4 regions of the Streptomyces sp. NPDC058683 genome follow, and region 1 is predicted to be linked to each of the others. Evidence: riboswitches for the same ligand, from Rfam matches in the RefSeq annotation. Region 1 holds a riboswitch; each other region holds the start of a gene.
The links. A riboswitch is a leader RNA that binds a small molecule or an ion and turns the genes downstream of it on or off. The one in region 1 is predicted to bind cyclic di-AMP.
Positions count from the first base shown of each region.

Region 2: it holds a riboswitch for cyclic di-AMP, as region 1 does, so the genes downstream of both, ACFWXC_RS24210 (NlpC/P60 family protein) here and ACFWXC_RS48195 (transglycosylase family protein) in region 1, are expected to answer to the same signal.
Region 3: it holds a riboswitch for cyclic di-AMP, as region 1 does, so the genes downstream of both, ACFWXC_RS10810 (M23 family metallopeptidase) here and ACFWXC_RS48195 (transglycosylase family protein) in region 1, are expected to answer to the same signal.
Region 4: it holds a riboswitch for cyclic di-AMP, as region 1 does, so the genes downstream of both, ACFWXC_RS07985 (peptidoglycan DD-metalloendopeptidase family protein) here and ACFWXC_RS48195 (transglycosylase family protein) in region 1, are expected to answer to the same signal.

Region 1 is NZ_JBHXSK010000074.1:36,414-41,268, reverse strand. Features, by position in the region: gene eno (phosphopyruvate hydratase) at 1-353, opposite strand, end outside; gene ACFWXC_RS48195 (transglycosylase family protein) at 764-1,447, opposite strand; cyclic di-AMP (ydaO/yuaA leader) riboswitch at 1,451-1,622, opposite strand; gene ACFWXC_RS48190 (transglycosylase family protein) at 1,822-2,826, opposite strand; gene ACFWXC_RS48185 (cytochrome P450) at 3,069-4,370, opposite strand; gene ACFWXC_RS48180 (tetratricopeptide repeat protein) at 4,415-4,855, opposite strand, start outside.
Region 2 is NZ_JBHXSK010000021.1:172,144-176,998, forward strand. Features, by position in the region: gene ACFWXC_RS24200 (lipoprotein) at 1-70, shown strand, start outside; gene ACFWXC_RS24205 (DUF1996 domain-containing protein) at 144-2,066, opposite strand; cyclic di-AMP (ydaO/yuaA leader) riboswitch at 2,464-2,638, shown strand; gene ACFWXC_RS24210 (NlpC/P60 family protein) at 2,647-4,692, shown strand; gene ACFWXC_RS24215 (NAD-dependent epimerase/dehydratase family protein) at 4,709-4,855, opposite strand, start outside.
Region 3 is NZ_JBHXSK010000008.1:97,044-101,898, reverse strand. Features, by position in the region: gene ACFWXC_RS10820 (M16 family metallopeptidase) at 1-168, shown strand, start outside; gene ACFWXC_RS10815 (M16 family metallopeptidase) at 165-1,553, shown strand; cyclic di-AMP (ydaO/yuaA leader) riboswitch at 1,744-1,907, shown strand; gene ACFWXC_RS10810 (M23 family metallopeptidase) at 1,920-2,675, shown strand; gene ACFWXC_RS10805 (GntR family transcriptional regulator) at 2,962-3,657, shown strand; gene ACFWXC_RS10800 (HPr family phosphocarrier protein) at 3,952-4,233, opposite strand; gene ACFWXC_RS10795 (GNAT family N-acetyltransferase) at 4,410-4,855, shown strand, end outside.
Region 4 is NZ_JBHXSK010000005.1:270,922-275,776, reverse strand. Features, by position in the region: gene ACFWXC_RS07990 (SGNH/GDSL hydrolase family protein) at 1-110, opposite strand, end outside; gene ACFWXC_RS07985 (peptidoglycan DD-metalloendopeptidase family protein) at 350-1,309, opposite strand; cyclic di-AMP (ydaO/yuaA leader) riboswitch at 1,314-1,474, opposite strand; gene ACFWXC_RS07980 (alpha-galactosidase) at 1,783-3,879, opposite strand; gene ACFWXC_RS07975 (tyrosine-protein phosphatase) at 4,054-4,851, shown strand.

The DNA of each region.
Region 1 (4,855 bases):
AGGGAGACGCCGAGGATGGCGTTGGCGCCGAGCGAGCCCTTGTTGTCGGTGGCGTCCAGGTCGAACATGGCCTGGTCGATCAGGCGCTGCTCGGTGGCGTCGTAGCCGACCAGCTCCGGGCCGATCTGCTCGATCACGGCGAGGACGGCCTTCTCGACACCCTTGCCGAGGTAGCGGTTGGGGTCGCCGTCACGGAGCTCGATGGCCTCGAAGGCACCGGTGGAGGCGCCGGACGGGACGGCGGCACGACCCGTGCTGCCGTCGTCGAGGCCGACCTCGACCTCGACCGTGGGGTTGCCTCGGGAGTCCAGGATTTCCCGGGCTACGACGACGTCGATGGACGGCACGAGCATCTCCTTCTTGGGATGTGACGCTGGTTGTGCGGGCGCACGCGGGCCTCGTCGGCCCTTGCTCAGCCTTGCGACTAGAGCCTAACCGTCCCGGGGCCGTCGGCCGGCACGACCGACCGACCCTTGGACACACAGACGGTACTCATTGTTCACGTGCGGAACAAAGGGGGTCCCGATGAAGAACGGAAGAAGAGCGGGTCACGAAGAAGACCGCGAGGGGGCCGCGGGAGGACGGCAAAGAGAAACCCCGCCCCGGTGCGTACGGGGGAGAACGCACCGGGGCGGGGGCCCGTGGGGGACGGGGGTGGCCCTCACGTGGTCCTCACTATGAGGACCACGGCTGTGTGGGCGCTGTGGTTCAGCTGGGCGCCGCGTACTACTTCGTAGGACTTCGGGAGCGGCCCGTCGTCGTCCTACTTCAGGTGCAGCTGCTGGCCCGGGAAGATGAAGTCGGCGTCGTCGACGATGCCCTTGTTCAGCTTGAACAGCGCCTGCCAGCCGCCCTTGACCTTGTGCTTCTCGGCGATCGAGCTGAGCGTGTCGCCCTTGACGACCTTGTACTCGCCGTCGCCCTTCTTGACCTTCTCGCCGGTCGGGGTGGTGACGGTCTTCTTGGCGGCCGGACGCTCGGCGGAGCGGGAGGCGGCCTGCGTGTCGGTCGTACGGCTGCTGGTGCTGCCGCTCGACGAGGAGCTGGAGGAGCCGGCGCTGCTGCCGGTGTAGGCGGCGCCGGACAGGCCCGTGCCGCAGACCGGCCAGGCACCCTTGCCCTGCGCGCCGAGGACCTTCTCGGCGATCTCGATCTGCTGCGCCTTGGTGGCCTGGTTGGCCTGCGCGGCGTACTGGGTGCCGCCGTACGCGGCCCAGGTGGAGGCGGAGAACTGCAGACCGCCGTAGTAGCCGTTGCCGGTGTTGATGGCCCAGTTGCCGCCGGACTCGCACTGGGCGACGGCGTCCCACTCGGAGGCGGTGGCGGCGGAAGCGGTGCCGGAGGCCATCAGCGGTGCGGCGATGGCGACCCCGGTGACACCGGCGAGCGCGGCGACGCGGGTGGCCTTGGACGGACGACGGTGCTTGCCCTTGCCGGAAAACAGCATGGTGGATCCCCTCACCGACGCCTGCGAGGTGAGCTGTCGGGTTCGGGCCGGTTGAGTTGCCCGGCCACGCACCTCACGGTGCGCGGCTTCACCCCGAGCCGGACACGGCAGCCTCAACTACCGGTCCCGGCACTTACCTTGGGTCCCCCGCTCCTGCCTACGGCGCTTGACGCGACGACTGTTCCCGGGTGGCCGCTGGCAGGACTCGGCGTTGCGACGGCCGGGGCTCGTGGTGACGAGCGGCCTTGACCGTAAACAGGCGATCAGGTGAATTTCAAAGATGATCAGGGCTTCTGAGACTCATCCCACACTTTCACCAAAACGGACATTTAACTTCGAAGTAGGGCGGTCCGCGGCGCCAACTCCCGCTACTTTTAGTCCGTTTCGCTGCTGAGTTTCAGGGTCTGACCGGGGGCGATGTCGTTCGGGTCGGCGCCGATGTCCGCCTTGTTGGCGGCATAGAGCGCGCGCCATCCGCCGTCGAGGTCAAGGGAGTCGGCGATGGAGGCGAGGGTGTCGCCGTCCCGGACGGTGTAGGTGCCGGCATCCCGGGAGGCGTGACGGCCGGAAGAAGTCACACTCTGACCGTTTGTCACGCTTTCGTCCGCCGAGCCGCCACGGTGCTTGCCGCCGCTGCCGACGGCCCCCGTGTCGACCAGATCCCAAGAGCTGCCCGTCTGCCAGGAATTGTCCGAGTCGTCGGCTTCGGGCACGACGGGGTTCTCGCTCGCCTTCGAGGCGCTTGAACCCTTGGAGCCCGACTTGTCCGCCTTGGTGGAGTCGGCGGGGGTGCCCGTACCGGAGTCGTCGCTCGCGCTCGGGGACGGGGTGGCGGAGCCGGAGTCCGTGGTGCCCGAGGTGTCCGACGAGCCGGAATCCGATGAACCGGATGAATCCGAAGAACCAGATGAAGAGGGCGAATCCGACAGCCCGGAGGACGAGTCGGAGGAGCCGGACGTGTCGTCCGATCCGTCGAGGCCCGTGTCGACGTTCACCGAGGCGTCGTCCGAGGAGAGTCCGGCGAGCAGGGCGCAGGTCCGCCAGGGCTTGGTGCCCTGGTCGGCGAGGATCTTCTCGGCGACGGCGATCTGCTGCGAACGGCTCGCCTGGTCCGGCGTACTGGCGTACTTCTGGCCGCCGTACTGGTCCCAGTCCTCCTGGGACATCTGCAGGCCGCCGTAGTAGCCGGTGCCGGTGTCCATGCTCCAGGAGCCGCCGCTCTCGCACTCGGCCACCCTGTCCCAGGTGTTGCCGTCGGCCGCGTTGGCGCTCGCCGCGCCGAGGAGCGGGATGGCGATGGCCGAGCCGGTCACGCCGGCCGCGACGAGGAGAGCCGGAGCCTGGCGGGGGCGACGGTGACGACCGTTCCCGGAGAGCATGCGGAAACCTTTCGAGCGACAGCGGTGACCGGCGCGACGGGTCCCGCTGGGGCGCCGCACTGATGGGTGAACGTATAGGCAGACGATCACTTGTCACAAGTTAATGCCGCGCAGATCACGTGAAGATCACAGACTTGAACGTCGGTCATCTTCGCCGGTGGAGGGCCGTGCGGGGCGCCGGCGGGGAGGGCCGGGCAGGCGTCAGCGGGTGTCGGTGGGGGCCGTGCGGGTGCCGGTGGGGCTCATCGGCCATCAGGGGTGAACTGCACGGGGAGCGTGCGCAGTCCGCGCATGATGAGGCCGCCGCGCCAGCGCAACTCGCTCTCCGGCACCGCGAGTCGCAGGTCAGGGAGGCGGGTGAGGAGCGTGGCGAGCGCGGTCTGCCCCTCCAGGCGGGCGAGCGGGGCGCCGAGGCAGTAGTGGATGCCGTGGCCGTAGCCGAGATGCTGGTTGTCCCGCCGTGCCAGGTCGAGTGTGTCCGGCGCGTCGAACCGCTCCGGGTCCCGGTCCGCGGCGGCGAGTACGACCAGGACCGGGTCGCCGGGTGCGATGCGCTGCCCGCCGATGCCGAGCGGCTCGGTGGCGAACCGCCAGGTGGCCAGCTCCACCGGACCGTCGTAGCGCAGGAGTTCCTCCACGCCGGTCTCCAGCAGCCCGCGCTCGCCGGCGGCCAGGGAGTCCTGGAGGCGACGGCGCTGCTCCGGGTGGGTGAGCAGGGCGTACGTCCCGTTCCCGATGAGGTTGACCGTCGTCTCGAAGCCGGCGAACAGCAGGATGAAGGCCATGGCGGCGGCCTCGTTCTCGGTGAGGTGCTCGCCGTGGTCGGAGGCGCGGATGAGCCCGGAGATGAGGTCCTCGCCGGGGGCCGGCTCGGCGGACAGCGCCTCCCGCTTCCGGTGGATCAGCTCGGCCAGATATCCGCGCATCTTCTTCACGGACCGCGCGACCCCGCCCCGCGGCCCGCCGCCGTGCCGGATCATCATCCCGGCCCAGTCCCGGAAGTCGTCCTGGTCCTCGCGCGGGACGCCCAGCAGGTCGCAGATGGCGTAGATGGGCAGCGGGAAGGCGAACTCGTGGATGAGGTCGGCCTCGCCCCGGTCCGCGAACCCGTCGATGAGCCGGTCGGTCAGCTCCTGCACCCGGGGCACGAACTCGGCCACCCGGCGCGGCGTGAACGCCTTGCTGACCAGCCGCCGCAGCCGGGTGTGGTCCGGCGGGTCGATGTTCAGCAGATGCGTCATCAGCTCGGCCTTGCGCTCCCCGGGGATCCCGGTCTTCCCCTTCGCGTGCGCGGGCTCGTCGTGATGCGCCGGGTTCTTGGACAGCCGGGGGTCGGCGAGCGCCTGCCGGGCGTCGGCGTAGCGGGTGACCAGCCAGGCCTCGACCCCGCTGGGAAGCCGGGTGCGATGCACGGGCGCGTGCTCCCGGAGCCAGGCGTAGGCGGGATAGGGGTCGGCGGCGAACTCCCAGGTGAAGAGGTCGGGGGCGGGGGCGCCGTCGCGGTGGATGGTGCCGTCGCGGTGGATGGTGCCGTCGCGGTGGATGGTGCCGTCGGGGCGGGTGGTGCCGTCGGGGGCGGGCTGGTGGGTCACTCCTTGACGGTATCCGGTGCGTGCTGCGGGGGTACGGCTCGCTCCGCCAAGGCCCGCTCCGCGAGGTAGTGGCCCCGCTCGGCAGCTCTTCGGTACCACTGCAGCGCCTCCGTCTCGGCTCCCCTGCGGTCCAGCAGACCGGCCATCTGGAACGCGGCTTCGCTGCTCCCCAGGGCGTCGGCCTCACGGAAGAGTCTTTCCGCCTCCTGCTCCTTCCCCCTCCCCCTCCCCTTCGCCATCAGACGGCCTCCGAGGTTCACCCTGGCCCCGACGTACCCTGCCGCGGCGGACCGGCGGAAGAGCTCCTCCCATTCGGGGTCGTCCTTGTCCCTGCGGTGCAGCAGCAGTGCCAGGCCGTTCATCGCCCGCGCGTCTCCCTGGTCGACGCCACGACGGAGCCAGCTCTCGGCGGTATTGAGGTCGCCTGCGCTGAGGTA
Region 2 (4,855 bases), on a different contig from region 1:
CGACAGCGCGGAGCACGAGGAGATGCTTCCCGCGTTCGAGCTCGCCCAGCGGACACTGCGAACCGCCTGACCCCGGCACAGGGGTCAGGCGGAGTCGCGTCGACTCCGTCAGGCCGAGGCCGGGCGGAGTCGCGTCGCCTGCGTCAGGCCGAGTTCCTCCATCGGGTGCGCCACAGCAGCACGAACCCGGCGGCCAGCAGCAGTCCGCCGAAGACGGCCGGCCAGAGGTGGGCGCCGGTCTCGGCGAGATCGCCCTGGACGGCCTGCGGCTCGGTCTGGGGTGCGGTGGACGGGGTCTCCTGGCCCGCCGGAGCGGCGCCGGCCTCGGTCGCCGTGTCGGTCGGGGTCTGGGTCTCGGGCCGCTCGGTCGGCTTGCTGATGGCACCGCCCCCCGTGCCGGACGACTTCTTGGGCGAGGCGCTCGTGTAGACCTGCGGCAGACCGGTGTTGCCGGCCTCGGTCTTCGTGGCGGACGGCTCGGCGGGCGGCTCGGAGGGCTGGGCGCTCTCGGTCTCGGCCGGCGGGTCGGCCGGGGCCGCCGTGTCGCTCGGCTCGGTGACCGGGCTCTCCGTGTCGGACGGCGGGTTCTCCGGGCTCGCCGACTCGGACGGGTCGGGGTCGGCGCTCTGCGACGGCGGCTGCTCGTCGGCCCCGGCCCCGCAGGTGCGGCCGGAGTTGATGCAGTCGACCATCTTCCGCATCAGGCCCTCGTCGAAGACGTTGATGAAGTCGCCGTGGTCGGTGACCGGCTTGTGCAGCTGCTCGGGGAACGAGTCCACCGAGAACAGCGGGACCGTACGGCCGCCGTCCTGGAGGCTCGGCGCGTCGACGTCGTAGACGATGCGCTGCACCAGCTGCGGAATCGCCTGGAAACCGGCCGCGCAGCTGCCGTCGGCCGCGGCGAACGCCACATGGGTGCGGTGGTTGGCGCTGTCGATGTTCCGGCCGTCCCAGCAGCTCTGGAACTTGAACGTGCGTACGACGTCACTGCCCGAGGGGCAGAGCGGGTACTTGTCCTTGAGCTGCCGGTCCTCGAAACCGGTGCAGCTCCAGGAGGCGTTGGCGTTGGCCGGGCCGTTGACGAAGGCCTTGGCGTCACCGGTGATGATGCGCAGCAGCCGCGGCATCTCGGTGACCTTGGAGGTCGGGTTGCCCTCGAAGGTCAGCGTGACCTCCTTCGCCGTCACGATCTGCCCGGCGTTGCCCTCGGTGCCGCCGCCCGGCTTGTCGGCGTCCCGCTCCTGCTTGCCGTTCTGCAGCCGCAGCACGGGCCAGTAGTACGTGGACTTGTCGCCCTGGTCCGCACAGCTCGTGTCGGCGTTCGCGAGGTCGTCGTCGCTGGCGAAGGCGTTGTTGGACTGGTTGCCGATGTAGTCGTGGAAGTGGTGGGCGCCGTTGGAGACACCGGGCGCCACGATCACGTTGTCCGAGTTGAACAGGCCGTTCGCGTTGACGCCGCAGCTGGAGGCGAAGGTGCCCGTGGAGCCGCCGGACTGCTCGGACGGGGTCGTGACATTGGGCTGGACGGTGGTGATGTCGGCGTAGTCGGCGGCGACGGGGCCGTTCCCGCCCTGGCCGCCGATACCGGCACCGGCACCGGCACTTGCGCTCTGGCTCGGCGCGGCGCTGTCCTGCGGCGCCGTCGACTGACCGGCGCCCTGGTCGGAGGAGCGCAGGGTGCAGGCGGCGAGGTCGTCGAGGCCCTGGGGGCGGTCGCCCTCGCGGTCGATGGCGTCGGCGATGCGCTGGAGGGATTCGGACCGCTTCTCCTTCAACGGATCCAGGATCGTCTGGTCGGCGAGACCGGGGTTCTGCTGGATCGCCGCGGCCGACTCCTTGAGCTGCTGGTAGGCGGCCGCGATCTGCTGGTCCAGCTGCGCGAGTTCGCCGTCGACGTCGGCCCGGGCCGCGTCGGGCACGTCCGTCAGCCGGCTGCCGACGTCGGGGCAGTAGACGGTGGGCGCGGACAGCACCTGGGCGTTGGCGGTCTGCCCGGCCTGGTCCGAACCGCCTTCGGTGGCCGAGGCATAGACGTTCACCGCGACCAGTACTCCGCCGCCGAGCATCAGGGCGACCGCTGCGAAGGTCGCGCGTTGTGCGCCGGTCGGGCGTCTGCGCCTGTTGGGTCTCAAGGTCGTTCCCCTGCGTGTCGTGGTCGGCCGGACATGGAAATCCCTCGCCCTATACGCGGCGTGGCGCCACCGTGTTCAACGGTCCCGGAAATTCACGGTGACCTCACAGGTAGCGGACTCCTCAGGCAGCCGACGGCACAGCTCCGACGGCCGCACGACGGCGACCGGGGTACGGGCGAAATGCCGTCCCGCACGGCCGGATCTCGAACGCTACGACGAACATCACAATTACGTATCGGACATTACGCACTTCAACCTTCACACGAGTGACACAAGTTGGCTAAGTTGACGGGCAAGCCGTTCGGCTCCCCCCGGCGAATCCCGTCGGGCCGCGCGGCCTCCGCCTAATCCGGTGCCCAACGGGGCGTTCCGGAGCCGGGGACCCAACCGAACCACTGGGGTGAATCGGTCAACTGCCCTTAGGGGCAAGGACCGTAGGGCATGCCTTCCGGATCGACCCGCCCGAACCCGACAGCTAACTCGGTAGGCGGAGCACGGAAGGAGCACGACCCCCATGGCGTCCGAAAGCCGTGACGAGGTTCGACAGCGAATCGACAGCCTCTACGACCAGGCCGAGAACGCCACCGGGAACTACAACGCCACACGCGCGATGAACGGGGGCTCGCGGTCCCGCGGTGTCCCGCTGTTCAAGCGGCCCCGACGTGACGACCCGGGCCTCGACAGCATCGCCCGCGAGTGGTTCGACGGCGCGCGATCGCGACTGGGGCCGAGCGTCCCGGCGGCGCTGCCCTCCGACCGGCAGCCCGCCCGGCCCGGCCCGCGGCGGCCGGTCAGCGCCATGGCCGCCGACCTGCTCGGCCAGCTGGAGGGCTCCGGCCCGTCCCGGCCGGAGCTGCCCGCGGGGTCGTCCGCTAAGAGCGACATCGAGGTCGTCCGTGAGCTGCCGGAACGCCCGAAGCTGGAACTGACGGCAGGGTCCCCCGCGGCGCTGCCCCCGGGACCGTCCAGCGCGCCCAAGGCGCTGCCCCCCGCCGCGCCGCAGCGTGCCACCCCGGGCACGTCCAAGACCAAGAGCCAGCTGAAGATCGCCAAGGCGCGCGAGGTGCTGTCCCAGCGCACCGGGCAGCGCGCGATCGCGGCACTCGAACCGGCCGCGCCGGCCCCGCAGCCGGCCCAGGCCCCTTGGCCCACGCCCGAGGCCCAGGTCCCGGCGCAGCAGTGGCCCGCCCCCGACGGCATGCCCGGCCAGTACGGCGACACCGGCTCCTTCCGCACCGACGCCCTGACCGGTACGGGCGCCTTCCCCGCGATTTCCGCGACGGACACGGGCGCCATCCCGACGGTGCCCGCGACGGACACCGGCTCCTTCCGCGTCATGACCCCGGGTGCCGCCCAGCCCATGTCCCCGGCGGACACGGGTGGCTTCCGCATCATGACCCCGGGCGCCACAAGCAGCTTCCCGGCCGTGACCGCCATGGACGCGGGTCCCATGCCGCCCGCGAGCCCCGGCGACACCGGTTCCTTCCGGGTCATGACCCCGGGCGCCACCGGTACGTTCCCGATGCCGGCCGACACCGGCGCCTTCCCGACCGCGGCCCCGACGAACACGGGTGCCTTCCCGACCGCGGCCCCCACGAACACCGGTGCCTTCCCGACCGCCGCGCCCGTCCCGGGCCCGATGGACACCGGTTCCTTCCCCGGTATGGCGCCCGCCGCGACCGCCGCGTACGTCAGCGCACCCCCGGTCGCCGCGGAGACCGCCTATCCCGAGACCGCCTATCCCGCCGCCGCGTACGCCATGCCGGCCCCCGCCGCCATGCCGTCGGCCGACTTCGGCACCGGCGCCTTCCCCGGCGCGCCCGCCGCCGGCATGGGCGCCTACGCCACCGGAGCGCAGCCCGCGGCCGCCGCCTACGCCACCGCCCCGGCGATGCCCGCGCCCCAGGCGCCGATGCCCACGGCAGTGATACCCACGGTGGTGACGGACCCTCCGTGGGCGATGATGGCGTCCCCCGCGGCGACGATCGCGCCCCCCATGGCGATGGCCGCCGCCGCCCCGGTCGCCCCGGCCCCGCTCCCCACCGCCCCTGTCCCGACCGCACCCCCGGTGGTCACCGCGCCCGTCCCGACCGCGCCCCCCGTGGTCACCGCCCCGCTTCCCACCGCGCCCCCGGCCGCCTATGCGTCCGGCGCCGTCACCGACACCGGCTCCTTCCTCGTGCCCGGTGCCGCGGCCGAGCCCGGCAAGGCGATGAAGGCGCTGGCGTTCGCCCGGGCGCAGATCGGGCGGCCCTGTGTCTGGGGGGCCACCGGTCCGGAGTCGTACGACTGCTCCAGCCTCACCCAGGCCGCCTGGCGCGCCGCCGGGGTGTCGCTGCCGCGCAGCGCACCGGACCAGACCTTCGCCGGCACCCCGCTGACACTGGCCGCCATCGAGCCGGGTGACCTGGTCTTCTTCTTCGACAACGACAGCCACGTCGGGGTCTACGCGGGCAACGGCATGATGATCCACGCGCCGAGCCCGGGGGCGTCCATCCGCGAGGAGTCGATCTACAACGCCGGGGAGTCGGCGATCCACCGGGTGGTCCGCCCGGCCTGAGACCCTGCCGTCGGGGTCAGCCCCTCCGCCGCCGCGTGCGCCAGCTCTCGTGGTGGTCCAGGAGGGTCTCCTCGACGGGCCGGTAGGTGAGGCCCAGTTCGTGGATGCCCCGGCTGTTGTCGACGCGGAAGCGGATGCCGAGGTGCTTGCGTATGTAGTCCTG
Region 3 (4,855 bases), on a different contig from region 1:
CAGGAGGTCGCCAAGGCCCGGCTGCGGCCGGACAACCGCGCGGTACTCGTCTACGAGCCCAAGTCCCCGGAGACGGTCGCGGACGCCGACGTACCCGAGGACCCCGAGGCCGAGGCCACGGTCGAGGCCGCCACCGCCGAGCACGACGACGAGGAGACGGCCAAGTGACCGAGCTCGCCACCATGGAATTCCACCCTCAGCCCCACGCGGGCGAGGCCCGGCCCTGGGCCTTCCCGGCGCCCGAGCGCGGCACCCTGGACAACGGCCTGACCGTGCTGCGCTGCCACCGCCCCGGCCAGCAGGTCGTCGCCGTCGAGGTGCTCCTCGACGCGCCCCTGGACGCCGAGCCGGCCGGCCTGGACGGCGTAGCCACGATCATGGCGCGCGCCTTCTCCGAGGGCACCGACAAGCACTCCGCCGAGGAGTACGCCGCCGAGCTGGAGCGGGCCGGCGCCACCCTCGACGCACACGCCGACCATCCCGGCGTCCGGCTCAGCCTGGAAGTCCCGGCCTCCCGCCTGGGCAAGGGGCTCGGGCTGCTCTCCGACGCGCTCAGGGCACCCGCCTTCGCCGACAGCGAGGTCGAGCGGCTGGTCCGCAACCGCCTCGACGAGATCCCGCACGAGCTGGCCAACCCCAGCCGCCGGGCCGCCAAGCAGCTCTACAAGGAGCTCTTCCCGTCGGCCGCGCGGATGTCCCGTCCGCGCCAGGGCACCGAGGACACCGTAGAGAAGATCGACGCGGCCGCCGTACGCGCGTTCTACGACCGGCATGTGCGGCCCGCCACCGCCACCGCGGTCGTCGTCGGCGACCTGACCGGCATCGACCTGGACGAGCTGCTCGGCGAGACCCTGGGCGCCTGGCGCGGTTCCACCGCCCAGCCCCGGCCGGTGCCCCCGGTCTCCGCCGACGACACCGGCCGCGTCGTCATCGTGGACCGCCCCGGAGCCGTCCAGACGCAGCTGCTCATCGGCCGCGTCGGCGCCGACCGGCACGACCGCGTCTGGCCCGCCCAGGTGCTCGGCACCTACTGCCTGGGCGGCACCCTCACCTCGCGCCTGGACCGCGTCCTGCGCGAGGAGAAGGGCTACACCTACGGCGTCCGCGCCTTCGGGCAGGTCCTGCGGTCCGCCCCCGACGGCAGCGGCGCCGCGATGCTCGCCATCAGCGGCTCCGTGGACACCCCGAACACCGGCCCGGCGCTCCAGGACCTGTGGACGGTGCTGCGCACCCTCGCCTCCGGGGGCCTCACGGACGCCGAGCGCGACGTCGCCGTGCAGAACCTCGTCGGCGTGGCGCCGCTCAAGTACGAGACGGCGGCCGCCGTCGCCGGCACCCTGGCCGACCAGGTCGAGCAGCATCTGCCCGACGACTTCCAGGCCACGCTCTACCGGCAACTGGCCGCCACAGGCACCGTGGAGGCCACCGCGGCGGTCGTGAACGCCTTCCCGGTCGACCACCTGGTCACCGTCCTCGTCGGCGACGCGGCGCAGATCAAGGAGCCCGTCGAGGCCCTCGCCATCGGCGAAGTGACGGTCGTCGCCGCGGAGTAGCGGCACGCGCGCGCAGAGCCCTGGTGACCCTCCGGTCACCAGGGCTCTGAAATGTCCGAATTGGGGCGGAGGTTGCCTGTCTGCCCTGTGGGATGCGCGACAAAATCCGCGTTCCGTTTGAGGATTAGGAGAACGTCCTCGTAGGTTCTTCCGGGCTGTCCGCCAGGCATTGCGCCGCACCCGCGGCACCGGACAGTCATCGCCGAGTCCCCGTACGGCGCGAGCCAGGGGAGCCGGGGACCCACGCAGTCCCTGGGGTGAATCGGGCGCCCGCGCGAGCCGCGAGGGGGCCCGTAGGAGACCTTCCTGCTCCGAACCCGTCAGCTAACCCGGTAGGCGAGAGGGAAGGAAAGGAACAGCCTCTACATGGCGTTCATGTGCGCCTCCGGGAAGCACCGTCGTCCCGGCCGGGTGAAGCGCACCAGCGCGCAGGCCGCCGGCATCGCGGCCCTCACCACCACGGGTGTCATCGGCACCGTCTCGGCCGCCCCGGCGCTCGCCGCCGAGAACTCCGTCGAGCAGACCGGCCTCACCCCGGTCATCACCGTCAGCGACTCGGTCGCCGACCAGATCGACGCCCAGGCCACCGCGCAGACGGCCGCCGCCGAGCGCAAGGCGGCCGAGGAGGCCGCGCGCAAGAAGGCCGCGGCGAAGGCCAAGAAGGAGCACGAGGCCGCGGCACGCGTCGCGCGGGAGGCCGAGCGCAAGCGCCTCAACGCCTTCGTCGTCCCGATCTCCGACTCGTACGTCTCCACCGGCTACAAGACCGGCGGCTCCCTGTGGTCCTCCGGCGCCCACACCGGCATCGACTTCCACGCCGCCACCGGCACGGTGGTGCACGCGGTCGGCACCGGCACGGTCGTCTCCACCGGCTGGGGCGGGTCCTACGGCAACCAGATCGTCATCAAGATGGCCGACGGCATGTACACCCAGTACGGCCACCTGTCGTCGATCGGTGTCTCGGTGGGCCAGAAGGTCACCCCGGGCCAGCAGATCGGCCTCTCCGGCGCGACCGGCAACGTGACCGGCCCCCACCTCCACTTCGAGGCCCGTACGACCCCGGAGTACGGCTCGGACGTCGACCCGGTCGCCTACCTCCGCAAGCACGGCGTGAACGTCTGACCGACCACGGCGCGCACGCCCGGCGCGCGGTACCGCGCGCACGCCCCGCGCGCGCAGCGCATATCTCCACCCACGCGACCACGGCGATGAACATGTGACGCCACAGGGCAGACAGCCCCGAAGCCCCGGCTCCCCGAGCCGGGGCTTTCGTCGTTTTCGTGACCCCGGTGTCCAAAAAATATGCATGGATTCAGGGCCGCCGTCGGAAATTCCCGCTCATTGCAATAGAGTCACGGAACGGACGTCACTCGGCGGCGTTTCACGGGGATTAAGGCGGAGGTCGGACATGCGTATTCCGGCGCACTCGGTATGCACGGCGATCCGGGACGACATCGTCGCGGGTGTCTACGAGCGCGGCAGCCGGCTCACCGAGGAACTCCTGGCCCGTCGCTACGGCGTCTCGCGCGTCCCCGTCCGCGAGGCCCTGCGCACCCTGGAGGCCGAGGGCTTCGTGGTGACGCGCCGGCACGCGGGCGCGTGCGTCGCGGAACCGACCGAGCAGGAGGCCGCCGACCTGCTGGAGATGCGCCTGCTCCTGGAGCCGCTCGGCGCCTCCCGGGCCGCCCAGCGCCGTACCGAGGCCCACCTTAAGGTGCTGCGCGGACTCGTCAGGCTGGGCCAGGAACGGGCCCGCAGGGGCGGCAGCGAGGACCTGCGCTCCCTGGGCGGCTGGTTCCACGAGACGCTCGCCCAGGCCACCGGCAGCCACGCCCTGACCTCGACGCTCACCCAGCTGCGGCACAAGATCGCCTGGATGTACGCCGTCGACGCGCCCGCCAACCCCGTGGAGTCCTGGGCCGAGCACGGCGCCATCGTGGACGCGGTGACGCGCGGCGACAGCGAACGCGCGCGGGCGATCACCGCGCTGCACACCGAGCGGTCCGCGGTCTCCCACCGGTTGCGCTTTTCCGGTGGCACGGACCGGGCGAACGGTGTGAGGACTTCGCAACATCCCGTAAACATGTCGGGCCTGCGGCATTAACACAGGCGCCGTATACAAAGAGGTGTTATTCGGTGGAGCGGTATTTCCGTCGCCCTCTGTCGGTCTTCGTCGCCCATATTTCGCGCGCGCCCGGAATTTCCGATGGCGCGTCATCGGCGTGCCCGATGGGGAATTAACTATGCCCGCCGCAAAGTCCGGCCCGGTATAAAGGGTGGCCCTTCAAGAAGACCGGCCCGAAAGAGGTCACGGCGGAAGGAACGACGGCGGGAACGGCGGAGGCCGCGCCGCCCTCGGAGGGGCGGCGCGGCCTCGGTCGTGCGGGCGCTGTGGCGCTCAGACGGTCTCGGGGAGCTCCTCGAGACCCTCGGCGACCAGCTTGGCCAGGCGGTCGAGGGCGGCGTCCGCGCCCTCGGCGTCGGAGGCGAGGACGATCTCCTCGCCGCCCTTGGCGCCCAGGCCAAGGACAGCCAGCATGGAGGCCGCGTTGACGGGGTTGCCCCCGGCCTTGGCGATCGTCACCGGGACGCCTGTGGCCGTGGCGGCTCGGACGAAGATGGAAGCGGGGCGGGCGTGGAGACCCTCGGCCCAGCCGACGTTGACGCGGCGCTCAGCCATGTGATGCTGCCCTTCGGTGTTCAGGGTTGTCTAGACCAGTTTCCCATACGGTGAAGCATGCCCGGAGCGGACGTGAGCCCTTCCGGGTGTGTCGTCGGACCGCGGCCTCGGCCCGACTTCCGTCCTCCACAGACTGCCTCGCGCCACTGTCGGACGCGAGCCGTACTCTGGGGCCCATGCAGACCCCGGCGGACCGGCAGGACCGGCACGAGTACCCCGCCCACTGGGAGGCGGACGTGGTGCTGCGCGACGGTGGTACCGCGCGCGTCCGGCCCATCACCGTCGACGACGCCGACCGCCTGGTCAGCTTCTACGAGCAGGTCTCGGCCGAGTCGAAGTACTACCGCTTCTTCGCGCCGTACCCCAAGCTCTCCGCCAAGGACGTCCACCGCTTCACGCACCACGACTTTGTGGACAGGGTGGGACTCGCGGCCACCATCGGCGGCGAGTTCATCGCAACCGTACGCTATGACCGCATTGGCGCCGACGGCATGCCCGCCTCCGCACCCGCCGACGAGGCCGAGGTCGCCTTCCTCGTCCAGGACGCCCACCAGGGCCGGGGTGTCGCCTCCGCCCTCCTGGAGCACATCGCGGCCGTCGCGCGGGAGCGCGGTATCCGCCG
Region 4 (4,855 bases), on a different contig from region 1:
GACAGCAGTACCGCGAACCGGTCCGCCCAGCCGACGAACGCCCCGTCGGGGCCGGGGTCGCCGACGCCCTCGGTGAAGCTGTCCCCCACCGCCACGTACGACCCGATCACTGATGCATTGTCACTCTTCGAATCGTCTGCCACGTCGGACCATGATTCACCTTCAACTGTGACCTACGCGACCGTAATAAGGGGTTGACTAGCGGTGAGATAAGACACTTGTAAATACTCGGCCAAGCCAGGAATAAGCCTCTGAGCAGTGGCGTTGAAGCGTCGATCGCCCGAAGGCCGGACCCGGGGATCGGGGGTCCGGCCTTCGGAGTGCGTGTCAGATCAGTGGGCGTACCGGGTCAGCCGACGGCGACGCCCTTCGAGCGGAGGTAGCCGACGGGGTCGATGTCCGAGCCGTAGTCGGGGGTGGTCCGGATCTCGAAGTGGAGGTGCGGGCCGGTCACGTTGCCGGTGGCACCGGAGAGGCCGACCTGCTGGCCCGCGGTCACGGTCTGGCCGACCGAGACGGAGAGCGCGGAGAGGTGGCCGTACTGCGCGTAGTAGCCGTCGGCGAGCCTGATGACGACCTGGTTGCCGTAGGCACCGCCCCAGCCCGCCGTGACGACCGTGCCTTCGCCGACGGCCTTGACCGGGGTGCCGGTCGGGACGACGAAGTCGACGCCGGTGTGGTAGCCGCTGGACCACATGCTGCCGGCCACGTGGTAGCCGGTGCCGATGGTGCCACCGGTGACCGGGAGGGTGAAACCGGAGGCGGTCGTCGTCGGCGCGTCCGAGGAGGAGGCCGTGTCCGAGGGCGACGAGGAGGGGGCGGAGGACTGCGAGTCGGACCGCGCGTGGGACCGCGTCCCGGACCGGGAGTCCGAGCTCGGGGTGTCCGTCGTCGCGGCGTGGCGGCCGCCGAGCGTGAGCTTGAGGCCGGGGTGGATCAGCGAGGGGTTGTCGCCGACGGCCTGCCGGTTGTCGGCGTAGAGCCGGTGCCAGCCGCCCTTGACGTCGTGCTCGCGGGCGATCTTCGAGAGATAGTCGCCGGGCACCACCGTGTAGACGCGGCGCGCGGAATCACCGGTGCCGGAATCCTGAACGGCGGACTGCTGAGCGGCGGCCTTTCGCACAGCCGTCTTCTCGACGGTCGACAGCGACTGGGTGGCCTTTTCGGAAACGGACTGCGAGGTGGCCGCGTGGGCGCCGGTGGCCCCCATGAGCGGCAGAGCCAGCGCGGCGCCACCAGTTCCGGCGACGGCCATCGAACGGGTGAAACGCTGGGACTTGGGGCGGCGGTGCTTACCCTTCGCGGGCATGACGCATTCCTCTCCGGCGCCTGCGAGGTGAGCTGTCGGGTTCGGGCTGGAGCTGCCCGGCCACGCGGGAAGGCGTGGCTACACCCCTAGCCGTCCCGGGAACCGGAACAGGCGGTCATACCTGGTGGGTCCCCCGCTCCTGCCAGGCACGGGTGAGTGTGTGTGGGGACTCCGGGCGGCGGCAGGATTCGGCGTTCCGTCCGGATGCGTGGCGAACGTAAGCGAGTAGGGCGCGCGTAAACAAGCGGCATATTCCCTCTGTCCGAGTTTCGCTTGATCCGTTACGGGAATCCCCGGTCACCCTCCGTGAATTCCACCCTTCCGCGCTTTCCTGATCCCCTTGAAAAGCAGGGGAATTACGTGAACATGACGCGCGACGGACGGTCACGAATATGACGCTCCTCACGCACGTCACGCCACGTCCCCTTATTCCGCACCGAGTTGCAATGAAGGCACCAAATCGGTCAGAAGGCTCAGATGCGACGCAGCCGGAGAACCGTCGCATCCAGGTCGCCGCGCAGCTCGGTGCGCAGCCCGTGGTGCAGCAGAACGGCACCTCGATGCACTTCGCCCGTTTCGCGGCATTCGTACGACGCCGCCGGGTCGAGGCCCTGCAAGCGGAGCGCCGGCATCGGCTCGCCGTAGCTCTGCGCCTGGAGCCAGGCGAGGACCACGGTCTCGTCGCCGAGCGTGTACTGCACGGCGCTGAGCCCGCCGGTCGGCGGCCGCAGCCGGAACTGGTCGCCGCGCTGCACCAGGGGCCGGATGTCCTTGTAGAGCTCCACCCAGCGGCCGGCCTCGGCGAGCTCCTCCTCGGTCCACTGCGAGAGGTCGCCGCCGACCCCGAGCGCCCCGGCCATAGAGCTGACGAAGCGGAAACGCAGGCTGCTGACCCGGCCGTTGAGCTGGTGGTTCGGGCTGTCGGTGACCCAGGCGGACATCACCCGGGCCGGGTGGATCTGGCTGAAGCCGTGCTGGATGGCGAGCCGGTCCAGCGGGTCGGTGTTGTCGGAGGTCCACACCTCGTCGGTGCGGCTCATGATGCCGAGGTCGATCCGGCCGCCACCGCCGGAGCAGGACTCGATGGCGACGCCCGGGTGGGCCGCCCGGATCCGGTCGAGCAGGGCGTAGAGCCCACGGACGTGGTCGACCCACAGCCGCTGCGGGTACGGCTCGCCGGGCCAGCCCGCGTCCGTGAAGCAGCGGTTGAAGTCCCACTTGACGTAGTCGATCGGGGCGCTGGACAGAAGGGTGTCCAGCTGCTCCCAGAGGTACTCCTGGACGTCCTCGCGGGCGAGGTTGAGAACGAGCTGATTGCGCAGTTCCGTCCGCTTTCGTCCCTGCTGGTACTGCACCCAGTCGGGGTGTGCGCGGTACAGGTCGCTGTCCGCGTTGACCATCTCGGGCTCGACCCAGATGCCGAACTGCATGCCGAGGGCGTGCACGTAGTCCGCGAGGGGCTTGAGTCCCTTGGGGAAGCGGTCCGGGTTGGGCGTCCAGTCGCCGAGGCCCGCGCGGTCGCTGGTGCGGGCGCCGAACCAGCCGTCGTCGACCACGAACAGCTCGACACCGATCGCGGCGGCCCGCCGGGCGAGGGTGGCCTGCTGCTCCTCGGAGATGTCGAAGGTGGTGGCCTCCCAGGAGTTGAACAGCACCGGCCGGTCCTGCTCGGCGTCCGGGATGACGTACGCCCGCTGGTAGGCGTGCCAGGCGCGGCTCGCCCCGCCGAAGCCGCCGTCGGTCCACAGGCCCGCGAAGACCGGGCTGGTGTACGACTCGCCCTCGGCCAGCATCAGCAGGCCCGAGTCGTCGTAGCCGGCGCCGCCGGTGATCTGCACGCGCGCGTCGGGGAGTTGGGCGACGGCGATCCGCCAGGAGCCGGACCAGCCGAGGGCACAGCCCCAGACCTCGCCGCGCTCCTCGGTGGCGTCGGTGTCGAGGGCGACCCAGGGCAGGTGCTGGTGGCTGGTGTGGCCGCGGCGGCTGCCGATCACCTTCTCGCCGTAGGTGAGAGGCGCGCTGGTGAGGCGGGACTCGGCGGCCCAGCGGCCGTGCAGCTGGGAGAGCCGCCAGCCCTCGCGGTCGGGGAGCGTCCAGGCGGCGGGGTCGGCCCGCAGCAGCTCCACGCGCGCGTCCCCGTGGTTGTCGACGGTCACCCAGCGCTCGACGACGTCGCCGCGCATCCGGTAGTGCAGGGTGATGAGGATCCCGTCGTCCCGGAAGCGCAGCCGCAGCTCCTCGCCGGCCGCGGCATCCCCGGCGCCGCCGTCCGTCTCGTACGACTCGAAGGTCCACTCGGTGCCGCGGCGCTCCTCGGTGCGCACGGACAGCGCGGGGCGGACGAAGCGGGGGCCGCCCTCGACGGGGTACTCCTCGCGGCCGTCCAGCGGGGACTCGAACGCCCAGTAGCCGGGCAGCGCCCGGGTGCTGAGCTCCTCGGCGTCGGCGAGCCCGATTTTCGGGCCCCAGTGCAGGTGGAGCAGTTCGTCGCCCTCCGTGAGGTGCAGCGCATAGCTGCTGCCCGGGCCCGACAGGAGCCAGGTACGACCGTTTTCGGCGATGTCCACCACGAGAAACCTCACACAAGTGCCAACAGATCCGCTCAAGCACCAACATCATCAAGGGCGCGGGCCCCGGAGGCAACGCCTGTGGACAACTCATTGCCCGTGGAAACCGATGTCGTATGGTCGATCCAGTGCCCGTCGACGAGCAGCGCCGATGGGGCCGACCGGGAGGAGCCCCCCGTGACGCAGCAGGTCCCGTCGACCGAGCCCGAGCTGGCCGGTGTGCGCAACTTCCGTGACGTGGGCGGCCTGCCGACCGTGGACGGGCGCCGGGTCCGGCACGGTGCGCTGTTCCGCAGCGGGCATCTGGCGCACGCGACGGAGCAGGACGCGGAGTTCCTCGCCTCCCTCGGCCTGCACACGATCTTCGACTTCCGCAACGCGGCCGACCACAAGCTGGAGGGCCCGGACGTCGAGCTGCCCGGCGTGCGGAACGTGAACCTGCCGCTGACCGACCCGGCGCACGGCGCCGAGTTCTGGACGATGGTCCGCGAGGGCGACATCGAGCAGTTGCGCGGCCTGCTGGGCGACGGCAAGGCCGCGAACCGGATGGTCAGCTCGTACCGCGTGATCGTCAGGGACCGCACCGACGAGCACTCGCGTGTGCTGCACGGGCTCGCCGACGATAGCGTCCCGGCGCTGATGCACTGCGCGGCCGGCAAGGACCGGGCGGGCGTCTCCATAGCCGTGACGCTCCTCGCGGTGGGCGTGGAGCGGGACGCGATCCTCGCCGACTACCTGGAGTCCAACGCCAAGCACCGCCGCTACAAGGTGCGGCGCAGCGGCGGCGGGGACAGCGCCTACAGCCCCGAGGTGATGGAACTGCTGAGCCCCCTCTTCGAGGCCCGCGCGGAGTATCTGACGGCGGCCTTCGAGAGCATCGAGGAGACGTGGGGTGACGTCGACACGTACCTGGAGCAGGGCCTGAAGCTCACCCCGGAGACCCGCGAGCGGCTGCGCGGGCGCCTCCTCGACTGAGGCC